Regions from separate parts of the Pseudoalteromonas sp. SR43-7 genome, predicted to be linked through region 2. Evidence: predicted binding sites of a transcription regulator. Region 2 holds the regulator's gene; each other region holds the start of a gene.

Region 1 (3,219 bases), on a different contig from region 2:
CGAAGCTATTTTAACTGCTCAAGGCTTAGAACTGCTTGATAACTTTTTAACTCGCTTCTAATGTTATAATACACATAGCATTTTATACTTTATTAATGGATGTCATGACTGAACTTGTAGCCCAGCAGCGTACTGCCAAAATACTAAGCCAACGAGCTCATGACTTATTGCTTGGGCATAGCTTTGCGCATCAGCAAATTGGTTTCATTCATACATTAGATATAGATTACGGCGAACCCATGAAGCAGCGCACCTTGCTTCAGGTTGAAGTGGCCGCACAGAATAAACGCCAGCAAAGTAGTACTGCACATCATAAGTACCGCGCTCAAGCGAGTGAACAGCTGCACAAAACAATTGAAACAGCTATATATAAGCAGCTCGAAGATATAGATGGCGTAATTCATAGCACCATAGGTATTGAAGATGGCATTGCCAATATACTCGATATATTAGCGGTAAAGTCAGCGTCGGTAGGGCGTTTAGAGCCATTGGTTAATGATATAAGCTGGTTAGGTAGGGAGTTAGTAACGCTCGTTAATTTACCTTACTATCGTAATCAACGTAGTAAAAACACGTCTGTAAAAGTAGATAAGCCATCGCTCGCCCTTCGTTATATTGGCCTTGATAACTTACAGCTAGTGATTCCTACATTTGCTGCGCGTCATTGGATGCCACATAGCACCGAACCATTTTCGTTATTAAAACGTCGTTTACGTGACAGTGCCATGGCAAACGCCATTGCTGCGCAAAAAATTGCACAAATTAATAATGTAAATGACGTTCATGCATTTACCCTTGGGATGCTTTTAGATGTAGGGCGAATTGCATTAGTGCGCTTGTACTTAAAAACGTTTGAGCAAATATGGCAACGTAAAGTACAGCTAGCCCGAAATGAAAATCAAAAAGATTTACACACCGCATTATTAGAGCTTCAGCCCGACCCGCTATTTTTAACCACTCTACTTAGCAATAAATCGATAGAAGTAAGCGCTAAGGTAATAGACAAAATGGCTTTTAAATATTTACCGTTTAAAGGGGTAATGCAGCAGCTAGTAAATGGGGTAGATAAGGGCGATACATTACTGCCATTAACAGAAGTAATGCTAAAGGCACGGTGCTATTCTCAATATCTTAATTTAAAAGAACATCAACTTATTGAACCTGATGAAGCTCTAAGCTGGTTTTCGCACTTTAAGTTCACTAAAACGGAACTAAAAACCCTCCAATCGAGTAATTTTACCAATTTAGCTATTCAAATTGACTAAAAATCTGAATTTTTTGTTAATTTTTTTGCGACTAACCATTCATTCTCATCTTATTGTCATATTACATATTTGCCGATTAAAGCGTGTGCGCCTCTGTACTCATGCGGTTAGTTGCCTAAAAATAAGCATAAATAGCTATGCAAATAGTTATTCACTATCTATGAAATAATATCTTTAGCCCTTTATTTTCAAGGGATACATGAAAGTTTTTAACGAGACAGATATAAGTAATTCTGAAATAATGTGCGTCTGAAAATTGAACCACAAAGCAATTTTGCGCAATTATCAGGTTACTGATCTTGCCTATAAAGTTGGTTACAAATATTAACCAAACACCTATTTTGATGTTTTGTGTTGCTCACAATTAAGAGGAAATAAAATGACAGTCAATCGCGAATTATTTGATCACGTAATGGTTCCTAACTACGCACCTTCAAGCGTAATTCCTGTTCGAGGCGAAGGCTCTCGCGTATGGGATCAACAAGGTCGAGAGTTTATCGACTTTGCTGGTGGTATTGCAGTTAACTGTCTTGGCCATTGCCACCCTGCATTAGTAGGCGCATTAAAAGAGCAAGGCGAAAAAATCTGGCATCTATCTAACGTAATGACCAATGAGCCGGCACTTCGCCTAGCTAAAAAAATGGTTGATGCGACATTTGCTGAAAAAGTTTACTTTGCCAACTCTGGCGCAGAAGCAAACGAAGCCGCGCTTAAATTAGCGCGTCGTTTTGCACTTGATAAATTTGGCGCAGAAAAATCACAAATCATCGCGTTCAACAAAGGTTTCCACGGTCGTACATTCTTTACCGTAACTGTTGGTGGCCAAGCTGCATATTCAGATGGTTTTGGTCCTAAGCCTGGCGACATTGTACATTGCGATTACAATGACCTTGCTGCATTTGAAGCACTTATCAGCGACAAAACATGTGCCGTAATGATGGAACCTCTACAGGGTGAAGGCGGTATTGTTTCACCAACTGATGAGTTTGCTCAAGGCGTTCGCGATTTATGTACTAAACATAACGCACTGCTTATTTTTGATGAAGTTCAAACAGGTGTTGGTCGTACTGGCGATTTATACGCATACCAAGGCTTAAACGTAGTACCTGATATTTTAACTTCGGCTAAAGCACTGGGCGGCGGTTTCCCTATTGGCGCTATGATCACAACAACTGAAATTGCACAGCACCTTAAAGTAGGTACACATGGTTCTACTTATGGCGGTAACCCGCTTGCGTGTGCTGTTGCAGAAGCTGCATTTGATACAGTAAATACCCCTGAAGTACTGGCTGGCGTAAAAGAAAAAGCCGCATTATTTAATGAACTACTTAGCGCGGTTAACGAAAAATACAACGTATTTAGCGAAATCCGTGGCCAAGGTCTATTAATTGGTGCAGTAGTGAACGAGCAATACAAAGGTCGTGCAAAAGAGTTTTTAGTGGCAGGTACTGAGCAAGGCCTTATGTCACTAGTTGCCGGTGCAGACGTAGTACGTTTCACTCCATCTTTAGTAATTCCTGAAGCGGACATTCGCGAAGGTATGGCACGCTTTGAAAAAGCAGTAGCAAGCGTAGTAAACGCATAAGCGACTTAAGCCAACCAATTAAGGGTAAGCACTGCTTGCCCTGCAATTCCTATTTACCGTTATTTATAAGGGAGCAAGCGGACTCATGATGATCCTTCGCCCAATCCAGCAAAATGATTACTCAGCATTACTGAAAATTGCCCACGAATCTGGGCATGGTTTTACGTCTTTGCCATTAAACGAAGAACTATTGCAAAAGAAAATAGACCATTCTGTAAGTTCATTTGCTAAGCAAACGTCACAACCCGGTGACGAAGGCTACCTGTTTGTTCTTGAAGATAGCGAAACCGGTGATGTTGTAGGTACGTCTGCAATTGAAGCTGCGGTAGGGCTTGATGATGCATTTTATCATTATCACTTAAGTAAAGT
Region 2 (3,219 bases):
GTCTGACTATAAGCAAGCACTTATAAGCCTTGCCCGTATTGCGGTTGACCGCGACCACTAGTTTTAACTAGTTACATAGTGTGACATTAATTCTGAGCAATAAAAAAGCCTGCAAATGCAGGCTTTTTTATATACCAATTTTATCAAAACATTAAGCATTCTTTCGGGCTAAATAACTCATTAGCTGCGTTAAATATTATTTATATAGAACAACTATACATCGTAATATTTGCCTTGCTAACGAGCTATTTATCCATCGTAATAACTGCTCATTTATTTAATGCAATTGGTATCGCTCAAACCGGCTATTACGCCATGAAATCAACACCTTCTTTGATGTCTTTTTTCAGAGTTTCAAGCATGTCATTTTTTGCTTTTGTTTCAAATGCGCTTAGTTCGCCGTAAGAAAGAATTTCTTCTACACCGTTTTTACCTAAACGTACTGGATGTGCAAAGTACTCTGCATCGCCATTTTCAACAGCAACGTAAGCGTAATCTACAACTTCTTCACCTTGTAGGCCTTTAACTAAAGACATACAAAAACGAGCTGCAGCAGCACCCATAGATAGCGTAGCTGAACCACCGCCTGCTTTAGCATTTACAACTTCAGTACCCGCATTTTGGATACGTGGAGTAAGTGCAGCAACTTCTTCATCAGTGAAAGAAACACCTTCAACTTGAGAAAGTAGAGGCAGAATAGTTGTGCCTGAGTGACCACCAATTACTGGTACTTTTACAGTTGCTACGTCTACGCCTTTAAGTTCAGCAACAAATGCTTCTGAACGAATAACGTCAAGCGTAGTAATACCGAATACGCGTTTAGCGTCGTAAGTACCTGCTTTTTTGAATACTTCAGCAACAATTGGAACTGTGCCGTTTACTGGGTTAGTAATAATACCTACTAACGCTTTAGGACAGCTGGCAACAATGCCTTCTGCTAACGTTTTGATGATGCCAGCATTTACATTGAATAAATCAGCACGATCCATACCTGGTTTACGCGGCATACCCGCTGGGATAAGAACGATGTCAGAGCCTTCAAGCGCTTTATTTAAATCGTCTGCGCCAAAGCCTGCAACTTTAACATCTGTTGGGATGTGAGAAAGGTCAACCGCAACACCTGGTACAACTGGTGCAACATCATAAAGTGATAATTCAGAGCCAGCTGGTAAGCCTGTTTTTAATAATAAAGACAACGCTTGGCCGATACCGCCTGCAGCACCTAATACAGCAACTTTCATTGGAATTCTCCGTAATTTGAGGTAGGAAACATTTGTGGCTCTTAAGATAATGAAATTAGCGACTAAAAACAAATTTATCCTGTCTATTTCAAGTATATTTTCGACCATAGTCGTAAACTTATGTGATTTAACGCATCAAACTGGCAAGTTAACTAAACAACTGCTGCATAATTATTCATTTTTGTGTAGAATTTGCGGCATAAATAACAAAAACGAATAAAGACTATGCAACCACAAGATAAACAAGAAGCACTGGTAAAAGCATTTAAATCACTATTAAAAGAAGAAAATTTTGGCTCTCAAGGCGAAATAGTTGATGCGTTAAAAGATCAAGGTTTTGACAATATAAGCCAAAGTAAAGTATCACGCATGTTAAGTAAATTTGGCGCTGTACGCACACGCAATGCCAAACAAGAAATGGTTTACTGCTTACCTGCTGAAATGGGTGTACCTACGGCTAAAAGCCCATTACGCCAATTAGTAATCGACATTATGCACAACGAAATGATGATCATCATTCGTACCAGCCCAGGTGCTGCTCAGCTTATTGCACGTTTATTAGATTCATTAGGTAAAGCAGATGGCGTACTAGGAACTATTGCCGGCGATGACACTATTTTTATCGCTCCTGCTAAAATATCTGAAATAGATGTAACACTTGAACGCGTTCGCATTTTATTTGATACGGTTTAATAGCAAATTAAATTTGTTTTAAAAACCCTATTGAAGGTGCAAAGAAAGCAGAGCCCATATCGGCTTGAGTAAAATCAAGCCAGTGGTCGTAGCAATCCCCTTCCCCTAAACGACTATTAAGTACTTTTTCAAATGCGGTGCCCGTACAAGCGCATGTAATTGATAACATTCCCTGCTCATACACGTCGCCATAAGGCATGCTTTGATTTAATAGTAGCGGTTGTCCGTCTTCGTCTTTTAGCTCACTTCGCGAAGCATGGCTGGTTTCGATCGCTGGGGTAATTAGCGTGTTATCAAGACGCGTACGTCCCATTATTTGCTCTTGCTCACTCAATGATAAATGCTGCCACATAGTTAAATCATGTTTATAACGCTGAACATGAATATAACTCCCCTGATCTTCAAAGCTACCAGGGTTGCTGATTAAAGCCGTAGCGCGCTTTTTTCTTCCATGTGCGGTGTCGCCACCATAAATAAAACCGTTAAAATCACGACCATCTAAAAAACGAAAATTACGAATTTGCTCCACCAGCTCAACATCGGGGGCAAATAATTTTAAAATTTGCAGCGCAAATAAATGGTTAACATCTTCACGGTCAGAGCGAATTTGCACAAATAAATCGCACGGTTGTACGCTCATTTGGTGATCGCTATGGGTTATATTGGGAAAGCTCTGTAATTCGCTTGGAATGTATTCAGGGAGGATATGCGGCCAGTATTGCGCACCAATAGCAACCATACAAGAGAGCATTGATTCTGAAAATTGATCGCTAAACTCTTCTTCTATAGCGCTTACTTGTTTTAACTTTGCGCGAAGTGATTCGTCTTGACCATCAAACACATTAAAAAATAAGTGCAAACCGTGTAAGTTTGCTTCAGCACAAATCCCTGATTGCGCTTGCGCCATTGTTATTCCTTAGTTTTACAGATAAAAACACAGCGAATAACAAATTAATTACGATTCGAAAAAATTCACCGTGTGAGGTTTTATTTTTATTATAACCTGATCATTATTTTCAAATGACTGGCCATATTGTGCAGCAACTTCAATTTCTTGTTCATCAATAACAAGCGAATAAACATACGCCGAACCAATAAAGCGACGACTTATGATTGTAGCTCGCTTGCTGAATTTGTCACTTTGGTTATCTGCCACTAATTCTATTTGATGAGGGCGCACATATATAAGCCCTGCACTTACATTATGCTTACTCTCAACATAAGATTCGACTAAACCAAATGGTGTTTTATATTCAGTTGCGGTTAACACTTCTGCGCTTAAGTA
Region 3 (3,219 bases), on a different contig from region 2:
TAATCATAAAGTGAACGATGCCCTTCACTAAGCACAGCAAATGGTGTGTCATCACCCATTGAGCCTGTCGCTTCTTGGCCGTTTTCACCCATTACACGAATAACGCTATCAAGCTCTTCGTTGGTATAACCAAACATTTTTTGATATTTAGCTAGCGTTTCGTCATCAAATGAGCGATTACCAGCGTCTTGCTCAGTAAGATCTTCAAATGGAACTAAACGTTTAACATTTTCTTCAAGCCATGACTTGTAAGGATGGCGAGATTTTAAATCTTGATCGATTTCATCTGAATGCCAAATTTTACCAAGTTTAGTATCAATAACTAATAATTCACCAGGACCAACACGGCCTTTTTCAACTACTTCATCGGCAGTGTAATCCCAAATACCCACTTCTGATGCGAGGGTAATAAAACCATCTTGCGTAATTACATAACGTGCTGGGCGAAGTCCATTACGGTCAAGGTTACACGCCGCAAAACGACCATCCGACATAACAATACCTGCCGGGCCATCCCATGGTTCCATATGCATAGAGTTAAAGTCGTAAAATGCACGTAAATCATCATCCATTGCACGGTTTTTCTGCCATGCAGGCGGAACGAGCATACGCATAGCGCGGAATAGATCCATGCCGCCAGCTAAAAATAGCTCAAGCATATTATCTAGGCTTGATGAATCAGAACCGGTTTCGTTTACAAACGGCGCTGCGCTTTGTAAGTCAGGTATAAGCGGTGACGCAAATTTATAAGAACGTGCGCGTGCCCACTGGCGGTTACCTTCAATAGTATTAATTTCACCATTGTGTGCTAAATAGCGGAAAGGTTGAGCTAAAGGCCAACGCGGCTGAGTATTAGTAGAAAAGCGCTGATGGAAAACACAAATCGCACTCGTCATACGAATATCAGCTAAATCTAGGTAAAAATTAGGTAAATCCGCAGGCATCATTAAGCCTTTATAGATAGTTACCAAACCAGATAAACTTGCGATATAGAAAGCTTCATCATCAACAATGCGCTTTTCAGCGCGGCGGCGTGCTACATATAAGCGACGCTCTAAGTCTTTAGAACGCCAACCTTCTGGCGCGCTAACAAAAATTTGTTCAAAACCTGGTAATTGCTGTACAGCAATAGGACCCAACATAGATGGGTCGGTTGGTACAACACGCCAACCTAAAATATTTAGCGTTTCTTTTTCTAATTCTTCGCTAAGTATTTGTTTTGCAGCTTGTGCTAAAACAGGGTCTGAATTTAAAAATATCATACCCACTGCGTAGTTTTTGCCTAAGTGCCAATTATGTTCACTGGCAATTGCACGGAAAAAGCTATCTGGTTTTTGTAATAATAAACCACAGCCATCACCTGTTTTACCATCGGCAGATATACCGCCACGGTGCTGCATGCGATCAAGCCCCGTAATAGCAGTACGAATAAGCCTATGACTAGCTTGACCATTAACTTGGGCTATTAAGCCAAAGCCACAATTTTCTTTTTCTAACTTTGAGTCGTATAACATAGACCCCTCCCCTTGCTGCACTGTTAGCGTGGATGAACTGCTCGACGATTTGCTAACAGACGGACAAAACTAGCCTCTATCTTAAATAGAGTCAATAGCACTTTGAATACATATTCACATTCTTGAATATTTCTCACTTCATAGCAAGATTTCTTTTTATCATTATTTTTAACATTTAGCGTTATTTTAACCACTATTTTTTCATGACACTGGTGTCAAGTTTAACATATTGTAAAAAACACAAGCGCTTAAAGTCGCAGCTTACGTAAACGTAAAGTCGAGCGAAAGTGAATAAGTATTCAACTCGTGAAGCACTATTCAGTTAACATTTAGATAGTTTTATGCTATTTCATTACTTTAATGGCTTAACATCCCCGATTATTGCTGCTCATTAGTATAGTTATGAAAGTTCATGTCCTTTTTTGTACATTAATAGTGAATTTTTATTTAAAGCGGTGTCCGATGCGGACATAAAAACTGTCCGCGGACATCATTTTCAAGAACAAAAAATAAAAAGCACTTTAATATCAATGTGATAATAGTTGGCATATTAATCGTATAACTTTACGTATAATCGCTAATTGGAATTACCATGTTTACTCTAAGCTTATTTTTGCTCTCTCCTATTGCCGCCATTTGCACAGCAGCTTTATTACTGCTGTGCGAAAAATACATAAAAGCAATGTAGGGGGAATTAAATGATTAAAGATACCAGCGCACAAGACGTACAAGTAAAGGCACCTATAAGCTATAAGAAATACGCGATAATCACTGCGGTTATTTTCATTGCAGCCTCTACAATTGCTTATATTTTTTTAACGAGTCATAGCGCTAAAAGCTCTATTAGCCGCTCAAAAGTACAGGTTGCCAAAGTACACGTTAAAGCGCTCATTCGAGACATTGCCGCCAGTGGTAAAATTGTTGCTGCTAATGCTCCTAAAATCTACAGCCCAGAACGTGGATTTATAGATTTAAAAGTAAAGGCCGGCGATACAGTAAAGCAAGGCAACACACTTGCCCTGCTGCAAAGCCCTGAGTTAACTAACGAATTAAAGCAACAGGAGTCTGTACTTAAACGACTACAAGGCGAGCAGCAAAGGCAACATTTGCAAGCAAGACGCCAAACACTCACCTTAAATAAAACACTCGATATGGCACAAGTTGAGCTTAACGCCGCTGAGCGCGAAAATCGTCGCGCACAGTTATCAATTCAAAAGCACTTGATTAGCCAAATTGATCTTGAAAAAGCAGTTGATGATTTATCACGTGCAAGACTCACCTATAAACATGCGCAACAAGAGGTATTGCTTGCCAAAGACACGCTCGCCTTTGAACTACAAGCTGCTAAAAGTGATGTGACCCGCCAACAACTTATTGTTGATGATTTAATAAGAAAAGTAAGCAACCTATCTATTAAGGCTTCCGTTACAGGGATCGTGGGTAACCTACTTGTGCAACAAAAAGCCGCAGTGACGCAAAGCCAACCTCTTATGACTCTCGTCGACTTAAGTAATTTCGAAGCGGAACTTCAAGTACCTGAAAGTTACGCCAACGAATTAGGACTCGGTATGGAAGTAGAGCTTAAGTTAGGCAATGAAACAGTGATGGGGAATTTATCCGCCATATCCCCAGAAGTTAATAATCGTGAAGTAACAGCACGCGTCCGATTTAAAGGTGTTACTAACAACATTCGTCAAAACCAACG
Region 4 (3,219 bases), on a different contig from region 2:
GGAGACTGAGTTGTATTTAAATCAAGTAATGGTTCTAGTAACTCAAGCTTAGGCTCTGTTTTAACTCGATAGTTAAATTGCTTTTTGTTGAGGATAACAAAATCAAGTATATGGTGACGAGTGCTTATGAGTTTATCTATTTTATCTAGGCTATCGATGAGTAATAAATGCTTGCTTTCACTAAAGCCCCTTTCAAGCAAATAATGATGACTAAAGTTATCACGCAGTACTGCTATTTTGTATTTTTTAGCATCATTGAGAGTGTTTAACTTTATACCTCTGGATTTTAGACCATAAATGGCAGAGTCAAAGCTTTCCAGTTCACCTACCCAGTTAAACTTACTTTCTCTATTAGGTAATCGAACAATCGAAAATATACAGGTGTTTTTATCGCGTAGCGCTGCATTGTAGGATATGGCCCAACTATGCGCCAACATAGTGTAATTTATACCTGTACCTTCTAGCGCTTTATGAACTTTATCGACAGAGCGGCCAACGAGTTTGTTATCTTCATTAATGTACTGAAAGTCCGGAAATACTTCCGTTACTATTGTAATTTCAGCTGCATTAACTTTAATACAGCTAATGAACAATAAAAAGATCAACAATTTCATCTAGCGAGGCCTCAACCAACTCATTATATGTATTTAATAAATATAGCTGAGGCTTTGTGAACTGCTAGTTTTTAGTTATGTAATGCACACTTATACGCTGATAGTGCTAGCCTTTATAGCTTCTGCAGCTTACTTGTTCATCGCACTAATTAAAAAGGCTGAAATTTTAGCGCCTTCTCTAAGTGTCGTCTCAGAGCTTGATTGACCAACTAAAGAGCTGTCGGTAAATGGCGCTATCTCCATCATATCTGCACCCGTAATCGGGAACTCATCCGCAATGGCTGATAGAATATCAAGCGCATGCTGAGGCGTTAAACCGTGATGCTCTGGCGTACCTGTGGCAGATGCAAACTCTGCATCAAGTGCATCAATATCAAAGCTTACGTATATTTCATCAACGTTATCGGCTTTTAACTGTGCAATAGCGTCGGCAGCAACCGCTGCTGCGCCGCGTTCAATGATTTCATGTGCCCAGTGCTGTTTAACACCAAAAGTATTTTCCCAATGCGCTTTAGACTTGCCACTTGAGCGAATACCAAATTGTATTAAATGATGCGGCGCCGGTAAAAACTCTAGTATATGTGTACACCACGAGCCAAAACATAAATCAATACCTAAGCGCTCCACAAGTAAATCGGTATGCGCGTCAAAGTGAATAATAGCCGTGCGCTTACCTTGCTCACGTTTTGCTTTTAAGTACGCTTTAGTAAGTGGGTAACTAATTGAGTGATCGCCACCAATACCAAATAATCCTTTATCTTTAAACGTTGCGTAAAAACTGTCGCACACATCTTCAGTGATTGATAACGGGCTTACGTAATAATCGTTATCTTCATCACCATATAAGGCTTTTTGGCAATTAGAAATGGTTGCATCATTTAGGTATTTGTCATGAAGTAAATGTGGGATTACACGTACATCACCTAAATCAAACGAATGACACTGAGGTTGCTGATCAATTAATGCTGAGCGCACAAACAACGGACCCCAGTTTGCGCCGCGTAAAATACCACCGCCACAGTCTGAACTAATACCTAACATAACGGCTTTATGTGGTGAGTTTGGTAATTCGTTTAAAGACTCGCGCCACAAGTTATCAACGTTTTCAGTTTGTCCGTAAAGTTTATTACGTAGTGCGGCTTTGCGCTCTTTTGCAGTATTTACTGTGTATACACCATCGCCCGGTGCGCACAAACAGTGCTCAACTTTGTTTTTAAATGCTTCAAATTGTGTGCTCATAATAAACTCCTTCGGTTTTTATTCTGTACGTAGCTAATTAGTTTTGATTAGTTATGCAAAATTACTAAAAGTGCCTAAACTTCAAATAAATGCCACTTCGCTAAATAAGTCAGTGCTTAATATAAGTAAACACGTTAGCTATTACGTGTTCACTACAAACTTAAATCATTGAATTTGTTTGATATTAGCAAAGCTTTGTAATCATCACTTTAATTGTAGTTACGCGCTTGAGTGATACTTATTATGTCTGCTTGAACATGTCAACAGCGCAACAAGGCTACGTATATAAGTACTTGAGTGAATATTCATAGTTGGTGAATAAATCAAATTAGCCCTTAAAATTATTAAGGCTTTATTGGAAGAGTTAAGACAAAGCGGACAATCGTCCTGTACTTGATAAACGTTTCTAGCAATCATGCTAGATTGACAACAAATTATTATAAAAGGCTTAGCTATGGAAAAGGTATTTCACTTAGGACTATGTATTGACGATCTTAAAGGTGCAAAACTTGCGATTGTACCGGGCGATCCAGATCGTGCAGCACGTATTTCACAATTCCTAGACAACCCAACCTGCCTTGCTCAAACTCGCGAGTTTCATGTTTACTTAGGTCAATTAAACGGCCACTCTGTGGTTATATGTTCTACAGGTATTGGTGGTCCATCTACGTCGATTGCAGTAGAAGAATTAGCACAACTTGGCGTGCGTAAATTTTTACGTATTGGTACAACCGGTGCAATTCAGCCACACATTAACGAAGGCGAAATTTTAATTAGCCAAGCGTCTGTACGTTTAGATGGAGCTAGCCAACATTTTGCACCACTTAGCTACCCTGCTGTATCTGACTTTTATGCAACACAAGCTATGGTACAAGCATGTAAAAACCTAAATATCGATTTTCATATTGGCATTACTGCATCAAGCGATACATTCTACCCAGGGCAAGAGCGTTACGATACGCACTCTGGTTACGTTCCTAAATCACTACAAGGTAGCTGCGAAGAGTGGCAAAAATTGGGCGTGATGAACTACGAAATGGAATCGGCAACATTATTTACTATGTGTGCAGCCCTTGGATTACAAGCAGCATGTGTAGCAGGCGTACTTGTTAACCGTACTCGCCAAGAAATACCAAATGTAGATCACGGTGAAATTGAGCGTAAATCTGTAGCAGTAGTATTAGAAGCAGCTAAAGTATTACTTGATTAATACAGGTTATAGCAGTGAGTGAGTTAATTCGATAGAATTACTCGCTTTAATAAAGCACAGCTCCGGCTGTGCTTTATTGTATGCAAGCCACTATTTAAGTGGTGCGCTAATTACTTTAAGTGCTGGTAAATGCGTAAAACTGGCAAGCACAGCTTT

Evidence for each region. The regulator ArgR, encoded in region 2, controls arginine synthesis, uptake and breakdown. The targets are predictions, from matches to a motif close to ANTGAATANNTATTCANT.
Region 1: a site for ArgR is predicted at 1,392-1,409, ahead of H5087_RS09735 (aspartate aminotransferase family protein). Genes of this name have one in related genera too.
Region 3: a site for ArgR is predicted at 1,616-1,633, ahead of gltB (glutamate synthase large subunit). Genes of this name have one in related genera too.
Region 4: a site for ArgR is predicted at 1,896-1,913, ahead of H5087_RS03010 (arginase family protein). Genes of this name have one in related genera too.

Annotation. Positions count from the first base shown of each region.
Region 1 is NZ_JACJDY010000010.1:114,568-117,786, forward strand. It holds gene H5087_RS09725 (aminodeoxychorismate/anthranilate synthase component II) at 1-61, shown strand, start outside; gene H5087_RS09730 (HDOD domain-containing protein) at 105-1,265, shown strand; gene H5087_RS09735 (aspartate aminotransferase family protein) at 1,645-2,850, shown strand; gene astA (arginine N-succinyltransferase) at 2,936-3,219, shown strand, end outside.
Region 2 is NZ_JACJDY010000005.1:77,937-81,155, forward strand. It holds gene ispB (octaprenyl diphosphate synthase) at 1-61, shown strand, start outside; gene mdh (malate dehydrogenase) at 309-1,241, opposite strand; gene argR (transcriptional regulator ArgR) at 1,467-1,934, shown strand; gene H5087_RS05570 (Dyp-type peroxidase) at 1,942-2,841, opposite strand; gene H5087_RS05575 (ABC transporter ATP-binding protein) at 2,890-3,219, opposite strand, start outside.
Region 3 is NZ_JACJDY010000008.1:51,281-54,499, reverse strand. It holds gene gltB (glutamate synthase large subunit) at 1-1,514, opposite strand, end outside; gene H5087_RS08020 (efflux RND transporter periplasmic adaptor subunit) at 2,213-3,219, shown strand, end outside.
Region 4 is NZ_JACJDY010000003.1:78,918-82,136, reverse strand. It holds gene H5087_RS03015 (transporter substrate-binding domain-containing protein) at 1-614, opposite strand, end outside; gene H5087_RS03010 (arginase family protein) at 744-1,853, opposite strand; gene udp (uridine phosphorylase) at 2,308-3,063, shown strand; gene cdd (cytidine deaminase) at 3,154-3,219, opposite strand, start outside.